DNA from 2 places in the Thermosynechococcus sp. PKX95 genome. Region 2 is predicted to be linked to the other one. Evidence: riboswitches for the same ligand, from Rfam matches in the RefSeq annotation. Region 2 holds a riboswitch; the other holds the start of a gene.
The links. Region 2 has a riboswitch for cobalamin ahead of RHH81_RS03965 (sirohydrochlorin chelatase). Riboswitches for the same ligand answer to the same signal wherever they lie in the genome.

Region 1: linked by a shared signal. The riboswitch ahead of metE (5-methyltetrahydropteroyltriglutamate--homocysteine S-methyltransferase) and the one ahead of RHH81_RS03965 (sirohydrochlorin chelatase) in region 2 are both predicted to bind cobalamin.

Annotation. Positions count from the first base shown of each region.
Region 1 covers NZ_CP134171.1:1,702,116-1,717,864, reverse strand. The annotation lists gene thrS (threonine--tRNA ligase) at 1-1,179, shown strand, start outside; gene RHH81_RS08395 (glycosyltransferase) at 1,197-1,979, shown strand; gene RHH81_RS08390 (SufE family protein) at 2,098-2,547, opposite strand; cobalamin riboswitch at 2,699-2,844, shown strand; gene metE (5-methyltetrahydropteroyltriglutamate--homocysteine S-methyltransferase) at 3,136-5,388, shown strand; gene RHH81_RS08380 (His/Gly/Thr/Pro-type tRNA ligase C-terminal domain-containing protein) at 5,641-5,793, shown strand; gene RHH81_RS08375 (NAD(P)H-dependent oxidoreductase) at 5,922-6,578, shown strand; gene RHH81_RS08370 (GNAT family N-acetyltransferase) at 6,750-7,256, shown strand; gene RHH81_RS08365 (DUF5340 domain-containing protein) at 7,301-7,567, shown strand; gene menA (2-carboxy-1,4-naphthoquinone phytyltransferase) at 7,555-8,451, opposite strand; gene RHH81_RS08355 (hypothetical protein) at 8,485-8,874, opposite strand; gene RHH81_RS08350 (hypothetical protein) at 9,075-10,100, shown strand; gene RHH81_RS08345 (polyribonucleotide nucleotidyltransferase) at 10,171-12,318, shown strand; gene glyS (glycine--tRNA ligase subunit beta) at 12,331-14,514, shown strand; gene RHH81_RS08335 (hypothetical protein) at 14,659-15,558, shown strand; gene RHH81_RS08330 (GuaB3 family IMP dehydrogenase-related protein) at 15,671-15,749, shown strand, end outside.
Region 2 covers NZ_CP134171.1:855,960-871,708, forward strand. The annotation lists gene RHH81_RS03945 (NAD-dependent epimerase) at 1-883, shown strand, start outside; gene RHH81_RS03950 (AAA family ATPase) at 901-3,249, shown strand; gene RHH81_RS03955 (hypothetical protein) at 3,254-3,697, opposite strand; gene RHH81_RS03960 (2-isopropylmalate synthase) at 3,678-5,312, opposite strand; gene RHH81_RS03965 (sirohydrochlorin chelatase) at 5,387-6,418, opposite strand; cobalamin riboswitch at 6,451-6,592, opposite strand; gene RHH81_RS03970 (peptide ligase PGM1-related protein) at 6,628-8,154, opposite strand; gene RHH81_RS03975 (SUMF1/EgtB/PvdO family nonheme iron enzyme) at 8,405-9,538, opposite strand; gene egtC (ergothioneine biosynthesis protein EgtC) at 9,513-10,295, opposite strand; gene RHH81_RS03985 (DUF2232 domain-containing protein) at 10,436-11,146, shown strand; gene fni (type 2 isopentenyl-diphosphate Delta-isomerase) at 11,143-12,171, opposite strand; gene RHH81_RS03995 (geranylgeranyl reductase family protein) at 12,241-13,377, opposite strand; gene RHH81_RS04000 (cation diffusion facilitator family transporter) at 13,434-14,324, opposite strand; gene ctpC (carboxyl-terminal processing protease CtpC) at 14,348-15,649, opposite strand.

The DNA.
Region 1 (15,749 bases), 850 kb from region 2:
CCAGGGCTACCCCTGTGGACTCCTAAGGGAACGATTCTGCGCTCAACCCTCGAGGAGTTTCTCAAAAAAGAGCAAATGAAGCGGGGATATCTACCGGTGGTGAGTCCGCACATTGCCCGTGTGGATCTATTTAAGACCTCTGGCCACTGGCAAAAGTACAAAGAGGATATGTTTCCCCTGATGGCCGAAGATGCTGAGGCGGCAGCCAACGAGCAGGGCTTTGTCCTCAAGCCAATGAACTGCCCCTTCCACATTCAAATCTATAAAAGTGAGTTGCGCTCCTACCGTGACTTGCCCCTACGGTTGGCGGAGTTTGGTACGGTTTATCGCTATGAGCAGTCCGGGGAATTGGGGGGCTTGACGCGGGTGCGGGGCTTTACCGTTGATGACTCCCACCTTTTTGTCACGCCGGAGCAGTTGGATGCCGAGTTTTTGAATGTGGTTGATCTCATTCTCTCGGTCTTTCGCTGTCTGCGTTTAAATAAATTCAAGGCACGGCTGAGCTTCCGCGATCCCAAATCCGACAAGTACATTGGCTCCGATGAGGCTTGGTCAAAGGCGGAGTCAGCAATTCAGCGAGCGGTAGAACAGTTGGGCATGGAGCATTTCTTGGGGATTGGGGAGGCCGCCTTCTATGGCCCCAAGCTCGACTTTATCTTTGAGGATGCCCTCGGTCGCGAGTGGCAGTTGGGAACGGTTCAGGTGGACTACAATTTGCCTGAGCGCTTTGATTTGGAATACGTTGCTGAGGACAATACCCGCCGCCGACCGGTGATGATTCACCGTGCCCCCTTTGGCTCGCTGGAGCGGCTCATTGGCATTCTCATTGAGGAGTACGCAGGGGATTTCCCCTTCTGGCTGGCACCCGAGCAAGTGCGCCTGTTGCCCGTGGGGGATGAGCAACGCCCCTATGCCGAACGTGTGGCCGCTCAACTGCGAGAGCAGGGCATCCGCGTGAGTGTGGATCGCACGGGCGATCGCCTAGGTAAACAAATCCGCAATGCTGAAACCCAGAAAATTCCTGTGATGGGCATTGTGGGTGCCAAGGAAGTCGAAAGCGAGACCGTGAGTATCCGCACCCGTGCAGCGGGAGATGTCGGCGCCTTGTCTGTTGAACAACTCATCGAGAAACTGACATCGGCAGTGAATGCAATAGATGCCGAGATTCAGTGGCAGTAGCTAGAGGTTAACTCATTATGAGCTATCCTTTTATATCAATCATTACGGCAACTCTCAATGTCGAAGATACGATTACTCGAACCATTAAAAGCCTTCAAGATCAAACGGATAAAAACTTTGAATGGATTATTGGAGATGGTGCTTCAACTGATAGTACCATTAGTATTATTCAGTCTACAAAGGGCTTAAATATAAAAATTATCTCAGAACCAGATTTTAGTTTATATCATGCGATCAATAAATCACTTAAAATTGCAAGTGGAGATTATTATCTTGTTTTAGGTGCTGGAGATGTACTAGAACAGAATACAATAGAGTTGTTTAGAAAAGCTGCTTGCTCTACGAAAGCAGATATACTATCAGCACATGTGTGGGTAGGTAAACGATTAAAGCGCCCTAATAGGGGGAGACCGTATTTGTTTTCAGCCGGAGCCTACATATCTTCCCATGCTGTTGGCACTTTAATTAAAACCGATCTTCATAGGCAACTAGGATACTATTCCTATAGATTTCCAGTTGGCGCAGACTACTTCTTTATCAAAACTGCTATTCAAAATGGCTGTAAGTTTCACAGATGCGATTTTATTGCTGGAGAATTTATGCTTGGCGGTATTTCATCAACTGATAAATTATCAGTTTTATGTGATTTCTTCCGTTTACAGGTAGAAACCGGAGAAAATTTGCTTTTACAAATATTAATTCTTATTTGTGCTTTATTTATTCGAGTTGTTATTCCTAAGTATATACCTTCTCTAATATGGGGTACAAGCACGAGTGCTAAATCCGCAAACGAAGCTTAATGTCCCCGTTGCGGGGATTGTTGCGTCATCCTACAACTAAGGGATTATCCTCCTTCGTAAGGGTGTTCTCTAGCACCCAGCCCAGCTTTTGCTGCTGTAGTCCCATCAGCTGAGATTTTTAAGTGTGACACGAAGTCTCAGCCAAGTGATAGGCTAGGGCTTGCTGTTGCATCGTTCGAAAAATGTTGTAAAAGCCATTGGCTCGCGAGGGGGTTAAGCTGACATTCAGTCCGGTTTGCTGAATAAAGTCAGGTTTTAACTGGAGGATTTCTGCAGGTGTCAACCCACTCAACCCTTCAACCAATAGCCCCACTAATCCCTTCGTCACTTGAGCGTCAGAATCCCCCTGAAAAATCACCTTGCCCTGCTCTAAAGAGGCCATCATGTACACTTGGGAGACACAGCCGGGTACGCGGTTGGCGGCAACCTTCTGCTCCTCAGGAAATGGCGGCAGGCGCTTTGCAAAGCTCAGCAAGTATTCATAGCGCCGCTTTGGATCTGAGATCTGTTGGAACCGCTGAACAATGCGATCGAGGGAAGCCGGTAAAGGCTGGCAGGCGGAGGGCATATTTACCTAGAAGAACGCTGCTGAGAAAAATGATAACTATTTCTCATTTTAGCCTCAGCAGTTGCACAATAACGGCAGCAGTCAACCTAGGGGCAGCTTTTCATACCAATAGACCGCCGTGCTCTTACCCTTAACTCATAACTTGTGTTAGCCTTGAATGTACTCACTCGGTTCTGGTGGGGATCAGCCATCAGACGCAAGGGGGAAAGTGCAGTGCAAATCTGCCGCTGTCCCGCAGCTGTGATGAGAGGCACTACTCTCTCAGTCAGAATGCCCGCCGAGTTGTGAATGTCGTTATGCCAACATCTGCGAGGTACAGATGATGTTCTTCATGCTTCAATTTTCATTAATTTGCCTAGGTAAAGAACCCCCCTACCGCCCTTTTCTGGCAACGTTGCTGCCGTTGCTGTAGCACAAGTGATTTTGGAGATTTTCAAGCACCTACAAGCACTTAGACAAGGGGTTGCTCTTGCAGTGACCCACGTTAGGTTCTGCTGATGATGCTGGAAGTGTACTGCTTGTTGGGCTGAAAACAGCTATCTTTCTTTGTCTATTGAGAGAACTGTCAAAACTCAGGGTACTGCAACAATGACCATTCAAACTGCAACGCTAGGCTACCCCCGCATTGGTAAAAATCGTGAGCTGAAAAAGGCATTGGAAGCCTTTTGGAATGGCAAATACAATCAAGAAAATTTGCTACAAACAGTTCAAGAGATTGAATTGGCAAATTGGCAAACGCAACTGCAGGCTGGCATTGATCGCATTGGCGTTGGCGATACCAGTTTTTACGATCCCGTCCTTGACTGGAGTGTCCGCCTCGGCCTCATCCCACAGCGGTATCAAGCCTTTACAGGGCTGGAGCAATACTTTGCAATGGCTCGTGGCAAAGAGAGGATTCCAGCTCTTGAGATGACCAAATGGTTTGACACCAACTATCACTACTTGGTTCCCGAAATGAGTCAGCCTCTTCAGGCAGCGGACTTTAGTGATTTTCTGGGCATCATTGGTCGCGCCCAAAGGGTCTTGGGCGATCGCGCCGTTCCCATGGTGCTAGGGCCTTTAACCCTGCTACGGCTGAGTCGGCTGCAGATGAATCTAGAGGAAGCGTTGTCTTGCCTAGTGGAGCGCTATCTTATCCTGTTGGCTGAATTGAAGAACCTAGGGGTGGTTGAGGTACAAATCCACGAACCTGCCTTGGTTTTTGGGGACACCAACAACTTCAGGGAATTGTATGAATCAACATTTGATGCGCTCTGTCAAGTTGGCTTGCCGATTTACCTAGTGACCTACTTTGATGATCTCGGCGCTGCCTATCCTTGGGTGGTGACGTTGCCCGTAGCCGGCATTAGTCTAGATTTTACCCGTGGGCAGAACTTGGCATTATTGCAGCAGTATGGTTTCCCAAGGGATAAACAGCTGGGAGTGGGTATTGTGGATGCCCGAAACATTTGGAAAATTTGCCCAGAACCTGTCGTGTCAACCTTGGCAGCGATTCAGGGTATCACAACTAATATCCGGTTGCACCCCTCAGCCTCTTTACAATTCGTCCCCTACGATGCAGCACGAGAAGTGAAGTTACCAGAGCCATTGCGGCGGGTGTTGAGTTTTGCCGAACAAAAGTTGGATGAGGTGGTGCTATTGGCACAGACGCTGCAGGAGAGTCCCAAAGCCCTTGCCCAGCACCCCCAATTGGCAGAGATTGAAGCCCAGTGGCAGGCCTTTAAGGAATTTAGCCCTGTGAATCCAGTGGTACAACAGCGGTTGCGCAATTTAACCGTCAACGATCTGGAACGGGCTATGCCCTATGAACAACGCCGCCAACTGCAGCCCACCTTACCGCTCTTTCCGACAACTACCATTGGTTCTTTTCCGCAAACCCCAGAAGTGCGGCAATTGCGGGTGAAGCTCAAGCGCGGAGAAATCACCCTTGCTGAGTACCAAGCAGCAATTGATGCTGAAATTGCCAAATGCATTCGATTGCAGGAAGAAATTGGCCTAGATGTATTGGTGCATGGTGAGTTTGAACGCACCGACATGGTGGAATTCTTTGGCCAGAAGCTCACTGGTTTTGCCTTTACTGAACACGGCTGGGTGCAAAGCTATGGCAGTCGCTGTGTGCGTCCACCCATTATTTATGGGGATGTAGCGCGAACCGAGCCAATGACGGTGCGAGAGTTTAAAGTGGCGCAATCGTTGACACAAAAAATCGTCAAGGGTATGCTGACGGGGCCGGTAACAATGATTAACTGGTCTTTTACCCGCACCGATATTCCGCGTAGCGAACAGGCGATGCAGATTGCCTTGGCTCTACGGGATGAAGTGGCCGATTTAGAAGCTGCTGGGGCAAAGATTATCCAGATTGATGAACCCGCTTTACGGGAAGGATTACCCCTCAAGCCGGAACGTTGGCAGGAGTACTTGGCTTGGGCCGTCGATGCGTTTCGGTTGGCGGCTGGTGTGGCTAAGCCAGAAACTCAAATTCATACCCACATGTGCTATTCGGAGTTTGGCGACATTATTCAACATATCGAGCGCCTAGATGCAGATGTGTTGTCCATTGAAAATAGCCGCAGTAACAATGAAACGCTGTTTGAAATTACTGATGCCGGCTATCAACAGCAGGTGGGCAATGGTGTTTATGATGTTCATAGTCCGGCAGTTCCCACTGTTGAGCAGATGGTTCAGCAGCTGGAGACTGCGATCGCCCATCTACCCAGTGACCAGATTTGGGTTAACCCAGACTGCGGTCTGAAAACCCGTCGCTGGGAGGAAGTGATTCCCTCACTGAAAAACATGGTGGCCGCCGCCCAGCAATTGCGAGGGGCTCGTCTTACCAGCTGAGGATCTGTTGTTGCTGCCAGCGCACCGTTGCCCCCTTAAAATCGCAGGATTTTTCCACCACTCAAAACTGCGTTTCCATTCCTGCGATTAGGGGCGCAATGCTTGTAAGAAGGCTGCCTCGCCTAAAGACCTGCTCCATGATTGGTAGGGGCACCTGATCCTCGGCTGATAGGATATCCGCGTGAGTGTGGATCGTACGGGCGATCGCTAGGTCAACAAATCCGCAATGCTGAAACCCAGAGAATTCCTGTGATGGGCATTGTGGGTGCCAAGGAAGTCGAAAGCGAGACCGTGAGTATCCGCACCCGTGCAGCGGGAGATGTCGGCGCTTTCCCTGTTAAGGAACTGGTTGAAAAACTCACCTCTGCCATGACTGCGATCGATGCCGATATTCAGTGGCAATAGTGGGCAATTGATCTACAGGGCAGTTGACCTCACCTTTAATAGTTTGTCAAAATGAGCGGCGAGTGGTTCTCGCGATCGCGTAGCGTACCCTTCGGGTAATCGCTCTAATCAATTCTCTAGGGAACAGAATGACTGAAACACCGATTTCACCAACAACGGTTTTGCAACAACTACAATGGCGCTACGCCACGAAGAAATTTGACCCCAATCGCAAAATTCCTGCGGATCTATGGCAAACACTTCTACAAAGTCTGGTACTGGCTCCTTCTTCCTTTGGCCTGCAACCGTGGAAGTTTTACGTCATTGAGACGCCTGCGCTACGCCAAGCCCTGCTCCCCCACACTTGGAATCAACGGCAGGTGGTGGATGCCTCCCACTTAGTGGTATTTGCCATTAAAACCAATCTCAATGCTACGGACGTTGATCGCTACCTTGCACGGCAAGCGGAAGTCCACCAAACCGCAGTGGAAAATCTGCAAAAGTATGGGGACTTGGTCAAGGGCTTTTTGCAGTCACCCCCCTACCCCCTCAATGTTGATGAATGGTCAACCCGCCAAGTCTATATTGCTTTGGGTCAGTTTATGCTGACGGCGGCGCTGCTGGGCATTGACACCTGCCCGATGGAGGGTTTCTTGCCCCAAGAATATGATCGCCTTCTCGGTCTACCTGCCCAAGGTTATCATGCCGTCGTTCTATGTGCAGCGGGCTATCGAGCGGCCGATGACAACTATGCGACTTTGCCCAAGGTACGCTATCCCCTAGAGGCAGTTGTGGAAGTGCGCTAAGGTTCACGAATTGACCCCGCTGGACATAGGCTAAGCTAGAAATAGCTCGGTACAAACGTTTGTATGTCTTTGCACACCGATGATCCCATTGACCACAATTTAGTTGATTTAGAAATCGTTCCCGCCAAAGAAGAAGAGCGCTCTGAACCCACCAACATTATTATTCGCGAGATGGGCATTGACGACATTGCCCCTGTATTTCACCTTGGTGAGGAACTCTTCACCAGTGATCTGTATCCCTCGCTGTATCGCATCTGGGATGAGTGGGAGGTTATTGGTTTCTACAACACCGATCCCGAATACTGTCTGGTGGCCGAAGCTGACTCGCAAGTGGCAGGGTTTATCTTAGGCACAATTATTAGCAAAGCCCCTTGGGTCTATGGCTACATTAACTGGCTGGGGGTACATCCGCAGTATCAACGGCGGGGGATTGCCGACAAGCTCGTAGATAAGCTCATTGAACGCATGATTGAGGAGGGGGCGCGATTTATGCTGGTGGATACCGATCCGGCCAACACGCCCGCAGTGAAGTTCTTTACCCGTAAGGGCTTTGGCAATCCGCGGCGGCATGTCTTTTTTTCGTTAAACTTAACCAAGCACGAAATCTATGGCCGGCTGATTGCCTACGAGCGCGATCGCTCCGAGCGGTTGACCTATCGCCGTCCCCGCCGCCGCTAGAAAGCGGAAATCTAGATAGTTGTTCCTTGGAGGTGTCTGCCCCGGTGACTCTTTCTTCTGCCCCCTCAGATGAGATTCCTGTTCCTGCCCACATCCATTACGAGTTAGCGCTGCAAATTTTGGAACAGGTCTCGTTGCCCGCCCTCCCTCCCCACTCCAGTGGTTACCAGCAACTCCATAGTGCGGTCATTCATCTGCGCAAAGCCCTGCGGCTGCAAAAGCAGTTTGAAGAGGAATGGCAATTGAGAGGCGGCAGTGTGGAGTACCAATGGTCGCTGAATCGCGATCGCCCCCCAGCTCAGAGCAAGTAACCCAATCCCAAGAGCAAGCTACTCCAAAAATGCAGTTGCACCGCAATAAATTTCGAGTTCTTGATCTGCTCAGGGACACTGTGAAATTGCGCCATCCGCTGGCACAAATAAATCGCCCAAGGCAGTGAACTCAAAGCCAGCAGTGTTGGCCATGGCAGGATTCCCCATGCGACACTGGCCAGCAACACCCCATAAAAAAGACCACAGGCACCATAGACCAGTTGAGCACTGCGAGCTGTCCCTAAGCGCACGACCGGCGAACGTTTGCCAGCGGCTAGATCATCGGCCACTTGGTGAAAGTGGGAGCAAAAAAGAATCAGTGTTGTCGTCAGACCATTGAGGATAGCCACTGGCCAAATACTAGGGCTAAAGGTTTGCACTTGGCTATAGTAGGCAGCAGCGATCGCCAAAGGTCCAAAGCAGATAAAACAAATCGGCTCCCCCAAGCCCAAATAGCCCAAACGAAAGGGCGGGCCTTGGTAGCTATAGCCTAGGGCACAGCAGAGCAATACCAACCCTAAAACCGTTGCATCCTGTTGCAACCAACTAATGGCCGCAATCCCCAGTAGCCCCAAGAGTAAGCAGAGGTTGCTCAGCCAGAAGATGAGTTGCTTTTTGCCCGTGAGATTGACGACTGAATGGTACTTGTGGCGATCGATCCCCGTTTCGGCATCAAACACATCATTACTGAGATTCAGCCAAACCAAAATCAGCACTGCCGCTGTCAGAAACAACCCAAAAGGCCACCAGTGCACCCTTCCCGTTTCGGCGATCGCCACCGCTGTGCCCAACCAAATGGGCATCACTGCCACACTGTACATGGGAAGTTTAATCGCCGCCCACCACAAACGGGAGCGATCTATCGATTCTGACGGACTAGCCATCTCACCTATACTTGAGTCACCTTCGTCAGCATATCATTGCCGCTCCTGTCCATAGATCGCTTGTTTCGCTGCCCAAATGGCCTGCCGCAACGCTGGATTATTCAGCTTATAGCTATAGATGCCCAAGTCCCGCGCTAAGGCCACCAGTTGTGGGCGAGTCAGCCGCTCTAGCTCCGCGATCGTCAGCGTTTCGATAGTGGGTTGAGGCGGGCACAGTCGGCGTTCAAGGGCGGCCACTTGCTGTTCTAGGGCACTCAGTCGCTGCAAAACTGTGGGACAGGCCATCTCCGTCGGCTGAAGAGATTGTTGCAAAATTTTACGAATTGCCTCACTAAGGGAACCGCATCCCTGCTGGACTTGCCAGCGTTGGAGTTGGCCATAGAGTTCAGCATCTAAACGAAGCGTGATCTTTTTGTGGGGCATGACTGAAATTCAAAAAAAAACCGACAAACTTACTTACAGTCTGTCGGCTCGTTGTGTGTTCCCTGTTGATGACTCGGATAGTACTGAGTCACTATTTAGTATGACCCATCCCCCGATAGAATGACTGTGACGATGATCACAATTTAGCCGCCTTTTATTGCGTTTCACCAAATTCTCTCATTAGACTTTCCAAATCCCCTATGACCTCTCCCCTAGACGGTACGATTATTTTGCCCGACAACCCCCTGAGCGTCCCCCTACGGCGGCGTTTACTCCATGTGAATGGGATAGGGAGCGATGCTGCCAAGCAACGGCGGGATTTGAACCGCCTTGCCGAACTCACAGCGGCTCACCCTTTAGAAGTTCGCGGCATTCACAATCAGACCCATGGCTTCCAAGCAGATCTTTTGGAAAGTTTCCTCGGTAAGGCAGAACTCTATCGTTTTTGGCCCCAGACCCCAGCCCCAGACCCCAGCAAGGATCGCCGCTATGAGTATGCTAAACTTCTTGGCCAACTGATGACTCAAGATCTGACCGATGATGCGGATATTCTGGCGATCGCCCAACCGAGCCAACTGCAACAGCGCCCCCTCGATATTAACAGCACCGCTGACTTAACGAAACTCCTTGACCTCTCGTTCCTACAAAAATTAGGCTGGGGGGATTTTGCCCAGTATCTCTACGGTGCCTTTCCAGCCGGTGCGCCGCGTCCCACCCTGCGGTTGGCCTATGAAATCGTCAAGGGGTTACAAGCGGGAGCCGAATTGTACCTTGTCGCCCATAGCCAAGGGTTAATTATTACTGCCCTTGCCTGTCACATTGTGCGGCAATTGCTGCTGCCGCAAACGAAATGGATGGAGACGGTGCATCTCATTGGCTATGGCCCGGCCATTTTCTTTGCGGATTTACCGCCAGAGCTACAGCCGCGAACCATCCTAATTCAACACCGTCAAGATGTGGTGGCCGAAACCCTGAGCAATCTTCGCAATGTCGATCTGTGGACTAACTTGCAAACCCAGATGGAAAAAGCCATTCACTACGCTGATGATCTGTTGAAAGTGCTCGGTCAAGATAGCCACCACTCTGCCAGTTTCTATTTGGGGTTACAGGATAGCCCCAGCAGCCGGCGATCGGCAGAACTGATACAAATTTTATTAACCCAAAGCTGGACAGCGACCCCCAGTCTTGCCGTCCTTGGGGGCACACGGCTGATCCTTGAACTTTAGCGGATGAGTGGCAGAAGCGGCTATCCTAGTAGAGAGAAAGAAATAGGAAGAAGGAAAAAATAGAACGCCAATGAAGGGTCTAGAAAAGATTATCCCCCTAGATGGGCGGGATATTAAGGTGGTATTGCAAAAATTTGCCCCCCAAGCTGCCGGTTCCATTCTCATTAGTTCGGGAGAAACGGCTGTACTCGTGACGGCGAATCGTGCCGCCGCTCGCGAAGGCATTGATTTTTTACCCCTTGTGGTGGATTACGAAGAGCGCCTCTATGCCGCTGGGCGGATTCCCGGCGGTTTTTTACGGCGTGAGGGTCGCCCCCCCGAAAAAGCGATTCTCATTGGTCGCCTGATTGACCGGCCGCTGCGCCCCCTCTTTCCCCAATGGTTGCGCGATGATCTGCAAGTAGTAGCCACGACGGTTTCCTTGGATGAAAATGTTCCCCCCGATGTATTGGCGGTAACGGGAGCCTCGATCGCTGTTCTTTTGGCGCAAATTCCCTTTAATGGTCCAATGGCAGCAGTGCGGGTGGGCCTTGTGGGGGATGAGTTTATTATCAACCCCACCTACAAAGAAATTGAGCGCGGTGGCTTAGATCTGGTCGTGGCCGGCTCTCCCGATGGCGTGGTGATGGTGGAGGCCGGTGCCAATGAGCTGCCCGAAGCCGACATGATTGAAGCTATTGACTTTGGCTATGAGGTGATCCAAGACCTGATTCAAGCGCAGCGGGATCTCCTCAAGGAATTGGGCATTGACATTGTCCACGCGGAACCGCCGGCGATCGACCCCACCTTGGAAAACTTCATCTACGATCGCGCTGTTGAACCGGTCAAAGCCATTCTCAAACGCTTTGAAAAGGACAAAAATGTTCGCGATGCTGCCCTCGATGAGGTGCAAGGGGCGATCGCCCAAGAAATTGCTGCCCTGCCAGCGGATCACCCGGTCGCAGTGGCGGCAGCGGAAAACCCGAAAGCCCTGCCTACCCTCTTTAAGGCCGTGACGAAAAAACTCATGCGGCAGCAAATTATTGAAGAAGGGGTGCGAGTGGATGGCCGCCGTCTCGATGAAGTGCGTCCCATTTGGTGTGAGGTGGGGGTTCTGCCAGAGCGGGTTCATGGTAGTGCCCTCTTTAATCGCGGCTTGACGCAGGTGATGTCTGTGACCACCCTCGGTTCTCCTGCCGATGCCCAAGCCCTTGATGATCTGCATCCCGAGGACAGCAAACGTTATCTGCACCACTACAACTTTCCCCCCTACTCTGTGGGTGAAGTCAAACCCCTGCGATCGCCCGGGCGGCGGGAAATTGGCCATGGTGCCCTCGCAGAGCGTGCCCTCGAACCGGTCATTCCTCCCAAAGAGGAGTTTCCCTATGTGATTCGCGTCGTGTCGGAGGTGCTCTCTTCCGATGGTTCTACCTCCATGGGATCCGTTTGTGGTTCCACCCTCTCCTTGATGGATGCCGGGGTACCGATCCGTAAACCCGTCAGTGGGGCGGCCATGGGGCTGATCAAGGAGGGCAATGAGGTGCGCATCCTCACCGACATTCAGGGGATTGAAGACTTCCTTGGCGACATGGACTTCAAGGTAGCCGGCACCGATAGCGGTATTACCGCTCTGCAAATGGATATGAAAATTACTGGCTTGCCCGTTGCCGTGATCAAGCAGGCGATCGAACAGGCACGTCCGGCACGGCTCCATATCCTTGAGAAAATGCTGGCGGTGCTGGACAAACCCCGTCCACAACTGCCCCCCAGTGCGCCACGGCTGCTGACGTTGCAAATTCCCCCCGATATGATTGGCCTTGTCATTGGTCCCGGTGGTAAAACCGTGCGCGGTATCTGCGAGCAATACAACGTCAAGGTGGATATTAGTGAAGAAGGGCTGGTCACCATTACTGCCCCCAATGAAACCAACGCCAAGCAAGCACGGGCGGCCATTGAGGGTCTGACGCGAAAGCTCAACGCCGGTGATGTCTATCTGGGCAAGGTGACGCGGATTATTCCCATTGGCGCTTTTGTCGAGTTTCTCCCCGGCAAGGAGGGGATGATCCACATTTCCCAGTTGGCGGAATATCGCGTTGGCAAAGTCGAGGACGAAGTGAAAATTGGCGATGAAATTGTCGTCAAAATCCGTGAGGTGGACAGCAAAGGTCGCATTAACTTGACCCGCCTTGGTATTCATCCCGACGAGGCCGAAGCCGCCCGCAGTAGCTCCGTTATCTAGCCCATGGTCACCATGCCCAAGTCATCACCGCATACGTTCCTCCTAGAGGTGGGAACCGAGGATCTCCCCGCCCGCTTTGTCAGTAGTGCCCTGCGCCAGTGGCACACCCTGATTCCCCAAACCCTCAAGGAACAGGGACTGGAGGGGGAAGTCAAAGTCTGGGCAACCCCGCGCCGCTTAGCGGTACTGATTGAGGGGTTACCGCCCCAGCAACCCGATCAAGCAATTGAAATCAAAGGGCCAGCGGCCAGCGTGGCCTTTCGCGAGGGGGAACCTACCCCTGCCCTATTGGGGTTCTTGCGATCGCGCCAAGGTCGTCTTGAGGAAATTGAAATCCGTCCCACGGAAAAAGGAGAGGTAGTCTATCTCAAGCAAGTTCGCCCCGGCCAACCGACGTCCCAACGATTGACCGAGTTGGCACCACAGTGGATTGCCGCCCTTGAGGGTGCCCGCTTCATGCGCTGGGGGGATGGGGATTTGCGGTTTTCGCGTCCCATTCGGTGGCTAGTGCTGCTGTGGGAGGATCAGGTACTGCCCTTGGTCTTGGAGAGCCATTCCGTGCGCATTGCCAGCGATCGCACCACCTATGGCCATCGCGTCCTTTCTCAAGGGGCTATTGTCCTCAAGCATGCCCAAGACTATGAAGCTGCCCTTGAAACGGCGGGAGTCTTGGTAGATCCAGAGGTTCGCCAGCAACGGATTCGCGAGCAAATTGCTGCCCTTGCTGCGGAAGCGGGGGGATGGGTGGATTTAGAGGTGCCCCTTTTGGAGGAAGTCACCCACCTCGTGGAATGGCCAACGGCGGTTTTGGGAAGTTTTGAAGCGCGGTTTCTTGCCCTGCCCCTTGAGGTGATTACCACCGTATTGGTGTCCCATCAGCGGTATTTTCCCGTGTACACCGATGCCACTCGCCAAGCGCTGCTCCCTGTATTCATCACGATTAGCAATGGCGACCCGGCGGCCACCCCCTTGATTCGTGCTGGGAATGAGCGGGTGATTCGTGCTCGCCTAGCGGATGCCGAGTTCTTCTACAAGGCGGATACGGCACAGCCCCTAGAGCACTATCGTGACAAACTAGCCACGGTTACCTTCCAAGATGAATTGGGATCCATGGCCGACAAAGTGGAGCGGCTAACCACACTGGCTCGTCAAATTGCCACCGCCTTAAATTGTGCGGCTGCGGACGTTGCTGCCATTGAACGCACGGCCTGCCTGTGCAAAGCGGATCTAGTGACGCAGATGGTAGGGGAATTTCCGGAACTCCAAGGCTACATGGGGCAAGTGTATGCCACGGTCTCCGGGGAAGCGCCAGCGGTGGCCACGGGGATTTTTGAACATTATCTGCCGCGTTTTGCTGGCGATCGCCCGCCCCAAAGTCTCACGGGTCAGGTGGTGGGACTCGCCGATCGCTTGGATACTCTTGTCTGCCTTTTTGGTATCGGCCTGTGTCCCACGGGGTCATCAGATCCCTTTGCCCTACGGCGGGCTGCCAATGCCGTGATCACCATTCTCTGGCAGGGGGAACATCACTTGGATTTCCTCGCTCTGCTACAGGAGTCTGCCCAAGCCTTTTGTCGCCAATTTGCCGCCAAGCTCAGTGCCGCTGACTTAGAGCAGCAACTGCGGCAGTTTTTTAGCCAACGGCTGCGAACCCTACTGCAAGAAGAACTCGGCATTGAGTATGACTTGGTGAATGCCGTCATTCCAGAGGATCAGCCGGGGTTGCAGACGCGTGCCCTCAGGGATGTGGTGGATGCCCGCGATCGCGCCCAATTTCTCCAAAAACTGCGCCAATCCGGTGAACTGATGACGATTTACCCCACGGTAAACCGCGCTGCTCGCTTGGCACGCCAAGGCACCCTAGGGACAGACTGCCTGAATATCCGTGCCGTCAAGGCCAAGCACCTCGCAGCCCCCATTGAAAAGGAATTCTATGCCGCCCTCAAGGACATCTTGCCCACCGTCCAGCAAGCTCAAGTGCAGCGCGCCTATGGCGAGATTGTTCGTGCCCTAGCCTCCTTGGCTCCGATTGTCAGTCGCTTCTTCGATGGCGAGGAAAGTGTACTGGTGATGGCAGAGGATGCAACGGTACGTGCCAATCGCTTAGCGCTCCTTGGTCTATTGCGCAATTGTGCGGCAATTATTGGCGATTTTGGGGCGATCGTCCAAATCGAGAGCGTTGCATCCAGCTCATAGTTCTCACAACTTTTGGCAGGAACAAAAGTGTTGCTTAGCTCACAGCGGCAACGCATAATTGAGAGTACCCCAATTGAGAATTGCCGTGGCCTGTTCATCTGAACAGGTGCTCAGTTGGTGTTTAGACTGTTTGCGAGAATTGCCATGACTGCTGAACCCCCGGCCAAGCGCCCCCGCGCCAAGAAGACCCCAGCGACTCCGCCAACGCCTTCCCCTGAGTTAGAAACCAAATCTCGCCCAGAAATTCTCGGTGTTGCGGTAGCGGGTAGCTCACCGCCCAAGGTCAATACTGCTCCTGAAGAAGCGATTTCTGAGCAAGAAGATCTTCCTTCCCGTCCCCAGCCGATCCCGCCCCCCAGTGAACGGATGCAATATCGGGCGATCGGGGTTGTGCGCGGTCGCTATGTACCCGCTTCGGAGGAGGAGTTCAACCGCGGGGTGATGATGACCGAGGATGGCGTGGAAATTGAAACCGTCCTCTTGGGGCAGGTGATGAACCTGATTAAAAAATATCTCGACCTGAATGAACCCCACCTCTGGGTGGTCTATCCCCGCACCCGCGACGTTGACAAAGAAGCGGTGAAACTGCACCTGCAAATTGTGGGCGTATGGGAGCCGGAGCGCCTGCAACAGGCCAATGCCACAGCAGCGGATCCCGGCGTCAATGACGGCTACTTTTCTGTACGCGGAGAAGTGATCTTCAACTCCCAAGAAAAGAACTTTGTCGTCGTTAAAATTCAACAGTTGCCGCGTCGGCGGGGCGAGAAACCCAAAGCTTTCAAACTGAAACTAACAGGAACCGTGCCTATGAAGTCACCCGGATACTTTTGGGACTTTCAGGTACAGCGACAGGGCACAAGTCTAGTGGTTCAGGAGGCAGCCACGGTGGGTATTTTGCCCCCCCGCAAAATCAAGAAGCCCAAGAAAGCCAAGGCACGGCCAGCCCGTCCCCAGCGCCCTCAGCGTCCCGGTTCATCGACCATATCGCCGCGTCCGACCCCCTTTCGCCCGGTTCGGCGATCGCCCAATCCCCCATTGAACTAGCGCCAAGGCATGGCTTGTCGAAGTGTTGTAAATTTTTGTAAATTTGTTGCACTGTCAACAACAACTTAGACACCGTACTTGATCCTTTAGCCCACCTACTGCGAGGAACACCATGACGATTCAACTAGGGGGACATCGCACCGCCCGTCGCGCCTACGGTATTGATGAAATTGCCCTTGTCCCCGGCAACC
Region 2 (15,749 bases):
CCTTGAGCGACTCAGCCCTTTTACGGCAGGTGAGCAATTTGTATTCAGAAAAATTGACCTCGTAGATTGTACAGGGGTGAACCAACTCTTTAGAGACTTTACCCCCCAACGGGTCATCCACTTAGCAGCGCAAGCGGGTGTACGCTACTCGATTGAGAATCCCTTGGCCTATATTGACAGTAATATTGTAGGTTTTATCCACATTTTGGAAGCCTGTCGCTACCATCAGGTAGAGCATCTCGTCTATGCCAGCACCTCAAGCGTCTATGGTGCCAATAAAAAACTGCCTTTTTCGGTTCACGATAATGTTGATCACCCCTTGAGTCTCTATGCGGCCACCAAGAAAGCCAATGAACTGATGGCACATACCTACAGCCACCTCTATGACCTGCCCACTACTGGACTGCGCTTTTTTACCGTCTATGGCCCATGGGGGCGCCCCGACATGGCACTCTTTAAGTTTACGAAAGCCATTTTGAATAATGAACCGTTGCCTGTCTTTAACTATGGTAAGCATCGCCGCGACTTTACTTACATTGATGACATTGTCGAGGGGATTCTACGGGTGCTGGATCGACCTGCCACACCCAACCCTTCATGGAGTGGCGAAAATCCTGATCCGGCCACTAGTCTCGCACCTTGGCGTGTTTACAACATTGGTGCCCACCGCCCCGTCGAACTCCTACGGTATATTGAACTCTTAGAAACCTATCTTGGGAAGAAAGCGCAGTTAAATCTTCTGCCTCTGCAACCGGGCGATGTCCCCGATACCTACGCGGATGTGCTCGAACTTAGGGCAGACACAGGCTACGAACCCACAACTCCTGTTGAGATAGGCGTACAGCGATTTGTCCACTGGTATCGTGAGTACTATGGTATCTAACGAGTTGAGTTTGCCCTATGTCAAGTGAAAATAACCATCTGTCTTTGCCCTCTGAAGCCGCTCGGGCAAGTTTGTGGCAGCCGCAGCCAATTGATAAAGTGACCATTGATCAAGTACTTCGCGGGCTGAAGCGGCGCTCAGCAGTTGGCATATTGGCAGGTGCACTAGTCTCAATTGGCTTTTTGGGATACTCTTACCTCTTTTTGAGAAGCTATCGACACTCTGTGTTGGTGCAGGTTGAACCTATCCAATCCTCAGGCGCTCGGCCAGGAACATCTTTAGAGTCACTCCGTCAGCTTGCTCCAATATCCCTGCCCCTTTTGTCAGCTGAAACAAAAGGTGATGTGGGAACTTTGGTTCAGGTACTCAATAGCGACATTGTTTTGCGTCCAATTTATGAGAAATTTTTAGTAGAAAATCCTGATCTAGATCCAAAACAATATTCGTATCAATCTTTTATTGGATCCTTGAAAATCCAGCCAGCGAAACTAACCTCAGGTAATAGACTACTAGATCAGTCAAGTCAAAAGATTATAGAAATCCAATTTTCTGCAAGAGAAAAAGAAAAGATAGAATCACTCCTAGGAATCCTTGTTGAAGAATTAAAAAGATTTAGTGAAAAGGAAAAGCAGGATCAAATAGCGGATAATCTGCGCTATGTTAACCAAGAAATTCAGAAGACCCTGAGTCAAATTGATGATCTGGAGGATCAACTTAACCAATTTCGCTTTCAGAATCGGGTAGTACGACCTGACCTAGTTGCTTCCCAGTTTAACTCTGCGGCCTCTGGCAGCAGCGATCTTGAAACTTATCTTAGCCTTTTGGATAATTTGATCTCTGCAAGAAATGAAAATAGAGTAAAACTGGAGTCAGCTCAGGCAACGTTTAACTCCCTCGAAGCACAGTTAAGGTTGTCTCCTACTGAAGCACTTGCTGCCGCCAATCTAGCTGCTTCTCAAAGCTATCAGGAGTTGCTCTTAAAATTAACAGAAACGGAAACCAAGCTAGCTGGGGAGCAGGCCAAGGTAAATGAAAACTCACCGACGGTGCAAGCGCTACAGGAAGAAAAGCGACTACTGCTAGAGCAGGCTAGGCAGCAAGCGCGACAGATTACGATTAGAAATCAGGATCAAGTTCGTCAACCCGAAACGCTGATTGGTTATCAAAGTGCCGTTTCTGAATCTCTAATCGAGAAGTACATAGAGACCAGAATTGAGCTTGAAGCGCTGCGGAGGGCGGATGCTGAATTAAGCAACCAAATTCAGGCCACCGAGGCAGAGATATCGCGAGTAATACGCCTTGCCAATCCTTACCGCAAGATTGAGCAACGTTTTGCAGCAGCACAGGAATCTCTGAGGTTATTACTGCAAACTCGACAGTCCCTCCAACTGCAGATTGCGCAACGAGACTTCACATGGCGAGTCCTCTCAGATATTGACAACAAGGAAGAATATCAGGTAACCCAGCGTTTATTACGGGCACTGGTGATAGCTTTGATGCTGGGGGGAGTGTCGGGGCTATTTCTAGCTCTAGTGCTCGATTGGTTGGATGATCGTTTCCTAGAAGTGGAGCAAATTCGCCAACAAACTCCCTTGCCGATTCTTGGCGAGATTCCTTTGACGAAGACATTTGATCAATTGGCCTTTAGTCGCCTAGAAACACCGTTGACGCTCTGGGGATTGCAGCACCGTTTGCCGAGTGCCACACCTGCTTTTAGGGAAAGTTTTTACTTCCTGTTGACGCAGCTAGAGTCGTTGGGATTGCCGCGCTCTTTGGCAATAACGGGTACAGCGGGCAAAGAAGGACAAACGACCCTTGCGATTTACCTTGCGGTTGCAGCAGCGGCGATGGGAAAACGGGTCTTACTGGTGGATGCCAATTTGCGTCAGCCCAGCATGCATCAAGGACTTGGCATTCCCAATGTCGCAGGCCTAGGGGAGTTGTTGCAAGGGGAAATGCCTTTTCCCCACTGGTTCAGTCTTTTGGCAAATCGTGCGGAAAGACTCTGGGTACTGACGGCGGGTCAGGTTCAGCAAGAGCCGATGATACTGCTGAGTTCTGCGCGGTGGTTTGATTTCTTGGAGGGCGCTAAGGATACCTTTGACTGCGTGATTCTGGATGTGCCGCCGATCTTGGCTGCTGCCGAGGCGCATCGGGTTCTGGCAGCGGTGGAGCGGGCGCTCTTGGTTGTGCGGTTAAAGAAAACGCGACGCGAAGCTTTTGCTCAGGCACTGCAGGCTTGTGATCTGAGCTTACAGCAAAAGCTGCTTGGGATTGTCGTCAATGGTGTAGCTGTCAACCACCGAGATTTCAGAGGTTATCAGAACAGTGCTGCTGAGTCAGCGGTGGCACCCCTCGCTGTCTAAGGTCTCACATCTCCCTTTCGGGGGACAAAATAGCCATTAAAACAGGCCCAAAGAGTAGGGCATGGGCAGCTAAGGTGAGGCCGGTCCAAAGAAGGGGAAGCCAGCGCCAAACTCCTGCTTCTAGGGGCGGAAACAGGGCATAGGCTAGCCAGATGAGGGTTGGCGGTAAAATGATGAGCAAAATAGCTAACACAAGGCCAACAACGGTGACCTGAGAAGAGGGGCGGTGGAGCGATCGCCAGCCTGTACCTGTCCACTGCCAGCGAAAAGCGATCGCCCCATCTTCAAGGCGAGCCGTTTGGCGCTCAGGATTAAGGGTAAAAATGTGGCGGCAAAAGTTACAGGCATGGGTTTCCATGAGCACCATTGGGGCAATTTGGCCATGGCGGCAAATGGGGCAGGGGTAGATGCCGTGGTGCTCAAGGGGCTTAGGGAGTGGTTCCACCATGAACCTCAGCGGTCTGGGGGTGGAGGCGTTGCTGCTGGAGCCCGCGATAGAGACGATTGAGGGCATTCATATAGGCATGAGCCGAAGCAACAATAATATCTGTATTGGCGGCATGGCCCGAGTAAATGCGATCCCCGTGTTGCAGGCGAATGGTCACCTCACCGATAGCATCAATTCCCGCGGTCACTGACTGCACGGAATACTCAATGAGGCGATTGGGAATTTGCACCACGCGGTTAATGGCACGATAGACGGCATCCACAGGGCCTGTGCCAATAGCGGCATCTGTCAGCTCCTCACCACTGGGCAGACGGACGGTTACGGTGGCGGTGGGGCGGGCGCGATCGCCACAGGAGACCTGCACAAATTCCAGCTGGTAGCCTTGAACATCAATGGCTTGGGTTTCATCTTTAACAATAGCTTCTAGATCCCAGTCAGTGATTTCTTTTTTCTTGTCGGCCAGTTCCTTAAAGCGCAAAAACGCCTTATTGAGTTCCGTTTCACTGAGTTCAAAGCCCAGCTCGCGCAGGCGGGTGGCAAAGGCATTGCGACCAGAGAGTTTACCCAAAACAATTTGATTGTCGGCTAGGCCAATGAGTTGGGCATCCATGATTTCATAGGTTTGCTTGTGCTTGAGGACGCCATCTTGGTGAATGCCTGATTGGTGGGCAAAGGCGTTGGCACCGACGATCGCTTTATTGGGCTGAATCAGCATGCCCGTTAGATTGGAGACCAAGCGGGAGGTTTTGTAAATTTCGCGGGTGTTGATATTGGTCAGGGGTGCTTCCGATTCGGGGGGACGGCCTAGGAAGGGATTGAAGTACTGCCGCCGCACATAGAGAGCCATCACCAATTCCTCAAGGGCAGCATTGCCGGCGCGCTCCCCAATGCCGTTAACCGTACACTCCAGTTGCCGTGCCCCATTTTTGACTGCTTCGAGGAAGTTGGCAACGGCCAAGCCCAAGTCGTTGTGACCATGGACTGAAATGACGGCACGATCAATATTCGGCACGTTTTCCTTGATGCCTTTGATCAGGGCGCCAAACTCGGCGGGGGTGGTGTAACCCACCGTGTCGGGAATGTTAATTGTTGTGGCACCGGCGTCAATCACCCGTTCCAAAACTTGATAGAGAAACTCAGGATCCGAACGCCCGGCATCCTCAGGGGAAAACTCAACATCATCCACAAAGGACTTGGCATAGGCCACCATTTCGGGGGCAATTTCCAGTACCTCAGCGCGGGTTTTCTTCAGTTTGTACTCTAGGTGAATGTCCGAGGTGGCAATAAAGGTGTGAATGCGGGGATAGTAGGCGGGTTTGAGGGCTTTTGCTGCTGCTTCAATATCTTGGCGGGTGGCACGAGCCAAGCCACAGATCACCGGCCCCGTTTCGGTGCCCACGGTTTCAGCAATCCGCTGCACCGCCTCAAAGTCACCGGGACTGGCAAAGGGAAAGCCTGCTTCAATAATATCCACCCCCAGTCGCGCCAGTTGACGGGCGATCGCCAGTTTTTCATCCACATTCAGCGAGGCACCCGGCGACTGTTCACCGTCCCGCAGGGTGGTATCAAAAATTAACACCCGGTCAACCGTCTGGGGAGGATATTTAATACGCATAGACAAGCCCTATCTAAGCTTGAGAAAGAGTAGCAGTCATCATTTACTCTAACATTTTCGCTGGGGAGCGATGCTTAGGGAACTTGCCAAATGCGTTGGTGGTAACTGGGCAAGTGATCCAAGTCCACGGTTGATCCATGGTGATGGTGGTGAGGGTGATGACCCCCGTGATCATGGCTGTGGGAGGGGTGCTCATGATCCTGATGATGGTGGTGATGATGGCTATGGCCTGCCACCAAGCGGAATTTGCAGGCTTCACAGTTCATGGCCACCTGCCCCGTATGGGTTTCAATTTCCCGCTGCCGCGTGAGATAAAATAGTTGCGGATGCAGGCCAATTTCCGGTAGGTTCACGTATTCAACACTGGGATAGGCGGCTTGGGCTTCTGCGGTAAGGGTATAGATTTTCTTGAGTAGTGCCCCTGTAAACATGAAGTGGGGCAGGACAATGACGCGGCGGGGCTGGTAAAGATTCGCCCGCCCAAATCCTTCGGGTAGGCGGGGATGGGTAATGCCAATAAAGCAGACCTCAACGGTTTTGTAGCCACTGCCTTCCCAGAGCATGCGGGCTAGCTTAAAAACATCGCCATTGGCATCGGGATCACTGGAGCCGCGTCCCACCACTAGGAGAACGGTTTCTTCGCGGCCAATGCCTTGGGGATTAAATTCTGGTGAGTCCAAGAGTTCAAGGCGCGATCGCCACAGGGTTAAAATTTCGGGGGCAATGCCATAGTGGCGGCCATAGTGATAGCGCAATTGCGGAAACGCCCGCCGTGCCCGATCCAACTCATTGGTAACGTCAAACTTATTGTGGCGAGCAGCAAAGAGTAAAACTGGCAGCACTGACAAGTCTGTATGGCCTGCGGCAGCACACTGGCTGAGCACCTCAAAAATCGAGGGTTCCGTTAACTCCAGAAAACAGGGAAAAACAGGCCGGCAGGGATCCAGTTGATAATAGGCTTGGGCAAAGTCCAAAAATGCTTGGCGACCTTCCGGATCGCGCGTCCCATGACCGACGAGTAAAAGCGGTCGAGATTGGGGGAGAGGGGGTAAATCGAGGCTAAAACCGAGGGGATTGAGAATGGAATCGTTGAGCGTAACAACCACGTTGAAACTCCATGCCCGTGCGACGCAGGCAAACAGAGTGAACCACAGCAAGTAGGCATTCTGGCTGAGGGGGGTTCCCCATCACAGCTGCGGCACAGCACCAGACTTGCACTGGATTTTCCCTACAGGCTGCTCTTCACAGTGAACGTTGCCAATTGTAGCGAGATTCTCAGACCCCTGTCTATGCAGGGGGTGGGCACATGAGAGACCTATAGCGCCGCAGCATCGAGAACGCCAATGGTCTGGTCGTAGATGGCTTGGGCTTCTTCGGGGGTGTTACCAATGCTGACGAGTCCCAGCTTACCAAATTCCGAGAGTGCCCCCATGAGGTGAAAGACAGTGCCCGTTTCGGTGCTGGAGTCAAAGTGGAGTTGATAGCGGGCAATCATATCCAAGAGATCATTGGGCAGGAGGCCGCGATAGTGGGGTTGGCAGAGGTTATCGGAGGCAATGTAATACTTGGGACGGCGGTGCTTGCTGTAAAACAGTCCAGAGGCTAGCTCATAGTGGCCATCGGTGAGGAATTTTAAGGTCATGAAGGGGTGCGTAGTACCACCCTTGCGCAAGTTAATTTCAATGGCGTAAAGCTCCCACCCTGCTGTTGTTTGGGTTGCAACAACGTCCACACCAAAACAGCCGATCACCCCCTGCTGTGCCAAGTACGTCCCTACCTTTTGCCCCAATTCTTGGAGTTGTTGGCGATAGTCGGCATGGGCGGGAAATTCACAGCCAATGAAAATTTGACCTGTGGGGGCATTGAGTAACTGTTCATGGGTGGAGACGATTTCAACACTGCCTTTGGGGGTAATACAGCCTTGGACACTGGGCGATCGCTTGACTGTCCCTTCCACAAAGGCTTCGACAATGCCACCCAGATCCATAAATCGCTGCCGATAGGAGAGCCAAGTTTCATTAGGCGCCTGAAAGACCATCTCCTCTAGGCTATTTTCAATCCGTTGTAGATGATCGGGGGTGTGTGGGCTGCCAAGGGGGCGCAGTGGGCGCAGATCAAGAAGAGCATTGCCTTCTCCGGAAAAAGCCTCATTGAGTTTCACCACCACCCGTTGCAGTTCAGGAGATTTCTGTTGGAGGTGAGCGATCGCCCGCACCAGTTCCGGTACCCCCTGCAAAAAACCGCTGCCCATCGGATGGGGAATGCCTGCGGCCGCAAAAAGTTCCCGACTGCCCGCCTTGGTTCCCCAGTAGAGGAGGTCGGGATCCGTCGAGTAGAGAGGAATGCCTAAGCGTACCGCCAGTTCCCGCTCCAGAGGGGTGGAGTTAAAACACACCATGTAGGCTTGGTTGGGACGCAGGGCTTGACGAATACGCTCCAAAAGGCGAGGCCGCTCTAAAATTTTCGCAGTCAAGGGTTTATCGGAGCGATCGTAGGTGGCCAGCAGCAGCAGGCGATCGCGGGCATGGGAACTGGGTACGCCGGGGAGTAAATCCAGATAATAGTCAATAATGCTGGGGTGCAGTGGCTGGGACGTCACGTAGATCATGCGGGTACGCGGATTCCGCAACTGGATCAGCGTATAGAGTTGCCGCTCCTCGTAGTGGGTATAGCCGGTGATCTTGGCCAGCTCCGGTTGGGGAAAGCTCAGGGAAGGCACCACCACAATATCGCGCTCAATGCCGCCGGGACCCTTGGGTAGTTCAGGAATAAACGTTTCTGTCCCGTCCCAGCACTCCAAGAGTCGCGTTTGCAGTTGGCGGAATTCCTCAGCAATTGACATCAAAACGCCCCTATGCCCTTGTCCCTAGTTTAGGGAGTTTGAGTCGGACTCATTGCTTGGGGGGCATCTTGTTCAAACTTTCTTTACTGAGGAACGGTGCTTCGTTTGCTCAGCTTCAATGTTTCTCATAAGATGCCTCGCAAGAGGATAGTTGATAGTCTGATTCTGGCGAAGCCTAAGGAGAGTGCCCGTGAAAAGGATCACAGGATCACGGGGAACTTGGGCACAAAATTAACCCACTTCACCCAGTCTAGGCCTCAGACTCAATCGGGAGTGCTTCTAGTTGAACATAGCGGGCGCCGGCAAACACCTCACGGGTGGTGCGGCTATACCAATTGCGAAATGAGGGTCGCTTGAGAATGGGGCGCGTCCAGTGACTACCGCCTTTTAGAACAAAATGCTTGCCATCAAAGTAGGGCGCAGAATACCCCCGGTAGGGATAGCTCTGGAACTCCGGATAGGGGGCAAAGGGACTTTGCGTCCACTCCCAAACGTAGCCCTGATTCAAGAGTCCCTGCTGAGCAGCAATCTCCCATTCCCGTTCACTGGGGAGACGTTTGCCTTGGAAATGGCCATAGGCTTCAGCCTCATAGAAACTGAGTCCCCACATAGGTAAGTCCAAATCCTCAGGAACGGGGTAAAAGGGTGCTGTGATCCCCTCTGCTTCGCGCCATTCCCAACCACTGCTGGACCACCATTCCCGCCGCTGATAACCACCCGCTTCCACAAAGGTGAGAAATTCCCGCCAGGTCAGCGGTGCCGCATCAATCGTAAAAGGAAGTAGTTCGACACTCTGGACTGGCTGCTCGTTATCAAGGGCTAAGAGGTCTTCACTGCCAATGACATAACTGCCAGCGGCAATCCGTTGCCAAGACTGAGGCGAGGATAGGAGAGGGGGCAAGGTGGTGAAAATCCCCTGCATCGCCAGCACCATTTGCATTGTTTCACTGTGTTGGGCTTCATGCTGCAAAATCCACCACCAGAGACGGACTTCCCGTTGCCACTGCTCGTCGCTAAGACTGTAGAGGCGATCGCCCGTCTTTTGGCGAATCTCTGCTAAGTAGTCAAGTAGCTGGCCACGCGGCGGTAGATGCTGTCGTTCGGCCTTGGGGCGGCCATCGGCGGCATACCAATAGCGATCGCGATCGCTCACCCCTGAGGATTCCGGCAAGAGCCAAAAAGCTTCTGTGTAGCCAATGTGTCCCAAATGCCACCCCACGGGACTATAGAGGGGATGGGGCTGCGCACAAAGGACGGCCTCGCTCAACTCAGCCACAAGTTGGCGTGTAAATTGCCGCTGGTTCTGAAAGGCTTGCCAAAGGGCTTCGCGATCCCAAGGATTAAACGGGGTTGAGGTCTCAGAAGGTATAAATCTCTGGTTCACTCTGCAAACTCATCAACAGCAGTTTATTTTCGGGTAAAGGATACCACTCCGTTTGCTGATCTACCGGCTCTGAGGTGAGTTGAATTTTCTCGGCATCCTGACTCCAGTACAGGGTGGGGGGTGGTGTGCCCCGCGCACAGCGGGTGGCGAGAATATAGACGCCATCAGTCAGAATCATGGCGGCACTGACACTGGTACGCGCTGCCTGCGCTAGGGAAAAAACAATTTGCAGTGTTTGCCGCAGTACCATCAACGGTGACAGTTGCGGATTCAACACCAATTCATTGCAAAACAGGGCAAAGAGGTGCTCAGAGTCTGTAGAGCCTTCAACAATGTTGTAACAAATATCCGACAGGCGATCGCGCATAGGGCGGTAGAGGGTTTGGCGAAAGTTCTCGATAAAGCCATTGTGCACCCCCAGCCAGCGTCCCCAGCGAAAGGGCTGCGTATTCGTCATCTGCACGGGTTGACCCGGTGTGGCACTGCGGACATTGGCCAAAAAACAGGCAGATTGAATGTAGCGGCTTAAATGCTCAGTAAAGTTAATATCATGCCACATGGGCAGCGTTTGCCGATAAAGAAAGGGGGGCACATCTTGGCGGGCAGCATACCAGCCCACCCCAAAGCCATCGGCATTTAAGCGTCCCGCCGTCATTTCGCGGGGTTGATAACTTTGCACCAACAGGGAATGGGGAGCATCCACCAAGGCATGGGCAAGGGACGTTCTGCGCCCCATATAGGCATAAAGACGGCACATAAATTAACATGTAAGCTTGATAGGAATACCTTACCCCCGATTCTAACTTTCAGCAAAGGATTTTTCAGGGCGCTATATCCAGTTTGAGAGCTGGCAGTAAAGCTTGCTAGAGTGTAGAGAAAAAAGGTTATCTGCAATCAATGAACCCAACGGATTCCCTAGAGGATGATTTTCCCGACGTCGAAGCCATTGTGCCCCCTGAGCAGTCCCAAGCCTTGGGGCGATCGCAAATTCAGCGCACCTTGGTGATCACAGAAACAGCCTTCCTTGCCAGTACCGCTGCCCTGCTGTGGGTGATTAACTTTTATTTGCCCATTGGTCCAGTCTTGCGCCTATTTTTTCCAATTCCCATTGCCTTGGTGTATTTACGCTGGAACCGCCGAGCGGCTTGGATGGCGGCGATTGTCAGTGCCTTGCTCCTTTCTGTGTTGATGGGGCCACCCCGCAGTCTGCAATTTCTCTTGCCCCACGGCATGATGGGGGTGATTTTTGGCGGCTGTTGGGCAAAAAAAGAGAGCTGGGGACGCTCAATTCTCAGTGGCGCTGTGATTGGCACCGCAGGATTTTTCTTTCAGATTAGTCTTGTGTCCATTCTGCTCGGGGAAAACCTCTGGATTTACTTCAATCAGCAGGTCACGAATTTCATTGATTGGGTGCTGGTCAACCTCAACCTGCTGCTGGAGCCAACGGTGACCCTGATCCAAGTCGTGGCACTGCTACTTGTCTTTTTCCAGTCCACGGTGTATGCCTTAGTGGTGCATATTTTGGCATGGACACTGTTGGAGCGATTGGGCAATCCGATTCCGGATCCGCCCCCGTGGCTGCGCACGATCCTTGAAGACCCCCGCTAGATCCTTTCGAGACAGCGACGCTGATAGAGGGCTTGGGGAGTGGCACTGCCGGTACAAAACAGCACGGTTTTCAATTCCTCAAGGATAAAATCAATGCGTTGCGCAAGTGTCTCCTCTGATTGATGGGCGGCCTGCAAAAAGGGGCGCGCTAAACCGGCAAGACCAGCACCGAGGGCAAGGGCCTTGGCCACATCAATGCCATTTTGAAGTCCGCCGGAGGCAATTAGGGGCGTATCTGGTAGGGCAGGATGAATTTGCTCCAGACACTGCGCCGTAGGCATGCCCCATTCGGCAAAGGCCTCTCCGAGGTACTGCTGACGCCCATCCTGAGCACGCGCTGCTTCCACCTTAGCCCAAGAGGTTCCCCCTGCCCCCGCCACGTCAATAGCGGCTACTCCCACCTCCACGAGTTGCTTGGCCACGTCGGCACTGATACCATTGCCCACTTCCTTCACAATTACAGGCACCGGTAGGGCACGGCAGAGAACACCAATTTTCGTCAACAGTCCCTTGAAGTTGCGATCGCCCCCCGTTTGGACGGCCTCTTGTAGGGGATTGAGGTGCAAAATCAAGGCATTCGCCTCTAGGAGATCAATAATCTTTTGGCATTCATTGACGCCACAGCCATAGTTCAACTGCACCGCGCCAAGATTGGCTAAGAGGGGGATAGTGGGTGCCTCTTGACGAATGGCAAACGTGGTCGCCACCTCTGGATGCTCCAGCAGCACTCGCTGGGAACCGACCCCCATGGCAATTCCCTTTTGTTGCGCCACCCGTGCCAAGCGGCGATTGATGTCTCCCGCTTCAGGCGTTCCACCAGTCATGGAGGAAATCAGCAGCGGAGCTGCAAGCCGCCAGCCCAAAAACTCGACGCTCAGATCAATCTCGGCAAAGTCCAGTTCGGGCAGGGCACAATGGCGAAAGCGATACTTCTCGAAACCGGTGGTGACTTCTTGATGACTGACATCACCTTGAATACAAAGCTCGAGGTGCTCGGCCTTGCGCTGCTCAATGGGACTGCTCACCACTCGTGTTCCTAAAGTTAGGCTGCACCAACATTATAGAAGGCAGCTCAGGGAGCATCCCTATCGGCATTAACGGAAAACCGTCGGCACTCTCAACCCCGCTGCCAACAATTTCAGGCCATTGGCTGCTGCATCGCGGTAACGCAACTGACCGCAGAGAATTTGCCCCATCCGTTGCAGGGCGCTAGGACGTTTGATGGCCACTTCATAGGCCATGTGGGGCATCCGATAAAAAAGAGTCGCTAGACGTTTTGCCCAGACCATATCCGCTCCCCACGCCTGTTGGACTTGACGGGAATAGTCTGCGAGAGCCTCTGGATCACCATTGAGGGCGCGATCAATGGCTTGGGCGGCCAACATGCCAGTCAACAGCGAGGGACGAATGCCTTCGGCAGTAAACGGATCAACGATACAGGCCGCTTCCCCGGCAAGGAGGGCATTTTGGGTGTGCAGGCGCTGGTGCCGCTGCCAACAGTAGAGGGGGTGGCCATAGACCTTGACTTGACTGAAATCAACGCCAAAGGTTTCAGCATATGCTGCCCCGATCGCCCTCAGATTTTGCTTGCGTTTTAGGGAAAACGTGCCCACACCAATCGAGTAGCCCTCCCGTTTAGGAAAGTTCCAAATGTAGCCATTGTGAACGCGACCAAAGTCAAAGTGGGCTGTCCTCAGGGAATGATTGGGCATGGCTGCTTCAACCTCAATGGCTGCTCCTATACGCTGCTGACGATGTTGGAAGCCCAACCACTTGGCCATTGAACCTTTGGCACCATCACAGCCAATCAAATACTGCGCTGTGAAATCCCCCTTGGGCGTATGCACCTGCCAGCGATCGCCCCCCCACGTTAGACCTGTAACGGGAGTTTGAGCCGCTACCTGCGCCCCCTGTTGCTGCGCCTGTTGAATCAGAAAATGATCAAACACATCGCGGCGCACCATCCACACCGCTTGCTCTGGGGGCAGTTCCAGCACTTGCGCTTCCCCACCCTGCCACGTACAGACCATTTGCGTCAGCTTCAGCGAGATAGCAGGAGTAAAGTCAAAGTCAAACCAAGCTTGCACTTGGGGCGACACACCTCCCCCACAGGGCTTGTAGCGGGGCAGAGCTTCCTTTTCCAGAACCAACACCCGCCAGCCTTGCCTAGCCAAGTGATAGGCAGCCGCACCGCCCGCAGGGCCTGAACCAACAACAATGCAGTCGTACACCACAGGGTCACTCCTCAGTTGCTTTGCGCAGATGCTCAAAAAATAGCAAAAATCACTTAAGAGAAGCTGATCTGACTGGATTCGTAGTCGGGGGGTTCGACGTGGATGACAATGCGAGCCGGCCCATAGCGGTCTTGCAGCAGGGCTTCAATTTGCTCAGTAATGTCATGGGCCGTGGGAATATCTTGCGCCTCGACAATTAAGTGCATCTCAATAAACACTTGCCGTCCCACCATTCCCCGCGAGCTAATGTCATGGCAATTAACCACACCGGGCACGGTCATCACTAGCTCATGGATAGCTTCGGGGGCGATCGCCATCTCATCCACCAGCCAAGGAATGTTGCTTTTGAGAACTTCCCACGCACTCCAAAACACAAGGGCCGCGACGGGAAATGCCAACACCACATCCAGCCAATCCCAATTGAACGTCCACACCCCAATCAACCCCAAAAGGACAATAATCGTTGTCCAGACATCGCTCAGGGTATGCTTGGCATCAGCAATGAGCACGGAATTATTCAGCTTGCGCCCCATGTGGTGTTCATAGAGAGTAAGGCCGATATTCATGCCAAGGACAAGGATCACAATCCACAGTTCTGCCCCTGTGATCGTCACGGCACTGCTTTTATGCAGCAGGCGCTCAACCGCACTTTGTAAAATCTCAAAGCACACCATGCCCAGAAAGGCGGCAATCCCCAATGCACCGAGGGCTTCAAACTTTTGGTGACCGTAGGGATGGTCGCGATCGGGATGGGGGTTAGCCCACTGCATGGCCACTAAGCCCAGTATGCTACTCCCGGCATCGGTCAAGCTATGCAGGGCATCGGCCTGTAAACTCAATGAGCGACTGAGAACACCAACAATGGCTTTAATGGCCGTCAGGGCAACATTGACCCCTAGCGCCAAGAACAATACCCGCTGGGCTTGTCGGCGGTGGTCGGCCACGGTGCTCACCTAACTGAGTGAACTTAAGGATTGGCTGTCTGGGGAGGACGCGCTGATTGGGTATTGCGTCGCTCTGCTAGGATGCGTTCATTGAGAACGGCTAGCGCCCGTGTAAATTGAGGATCACGATCGGTGGCAATGTCATCGCGCGTCAGTTGTTCCCGCTGCTGCTCCGTGAGTGTGACTTCAATATCGGGTTCAATGCCTTTCTTGTTAATATCACGACCACTGGGGGTAAAGTATTTGGCGATCGTCACTGCAATCCCTGCCCCGTCGCCCACCGGCTGGACGGACTGCACCAAGCCTTTCCCAAAGGTGCGTGTTCCCACCAACACGGCACGGCCATTATCCTGTAGAGCACCTGCGAGGATTTCGCTGGCACTGGCCGAGCCGCCATCAATGAGCACCACAAGGGGCTTATTGGTCAAGAAGCCGCGACCGGCACGTAAGCGTTCTGCTTCCCCTTGGCGATTGACCGTAGAGACAATATCGCCCTGCGGTAGAAACATGCGGGCAATTTCAGCACTAGCAAAGAGTAGGCCGCCCGGATTGGAGCGTAAATCCAAAACATAGCCTTCAACGCCTTGCTTTTCTAACTCCCGAATGGCGGCGCGCATTTCTGCTGCTGCATTGGAGCTAAAGGTGACAAGGCGAATATAGCCGACAGGGCCTTGGGGAGTTTGGCGTAGGCTGTGGCGAACGGGATGAATTTCAATGCGGGCACGGGTGATCTCATAGTTCAAGATTTGATCGCCCCGCTGGATCGTCAGGCGCACTTTTGTATTCACCGGGCCACGGATCATGCTGACGGCTTGGTTGAGATCCATGCCCTTAGTGGATTTGCCATCAATTTTCAGGATCACATCCTTGGCCATTAAACCCATCTCAGCGGCGGGACTCCCTTCAATGGGGGAAACCACGGTGATTTCTTTGGTCTTTTCGTCCTGGGTAATGGTGATACCTACCCCTGTGAGTTCACCAGAGGTTTCAATTTGCATGGAGCGAAACTGCTCCGGATCCATAAAGCGGGTGTAGGGATCATTGAGCTTCTCGAGCATTTCCCGTGCCGCTTTGTAAGCATCCTCGGGTTTGGTGTAGTTCCGAGAGAGAAACTCCCGCCGCACGGCACGCCAGTCATTGCCATTGAAGGTGGCATCAACGTATTCACGGTCAATGACCTGCCATACTTCATCCACCAGTTCCTTAGGACTTTGGCGAAAACCTGCTAGGCTACGGGACCAGTGCAGACCCGCACCCGTGACAGCAACCAATGCCGTCATGACCACTGTCGTACTGACAACGAGCGTGCGGTGTGTGATTCCCATATGATTCGTCCTAAATTTTCGATCCTTTAGCCTACGCCCAATCTAGCACAAAGACTTGCCTTGGCCGTTGGCGATCGCCAGCTAAGTTTTCCGACGCGCA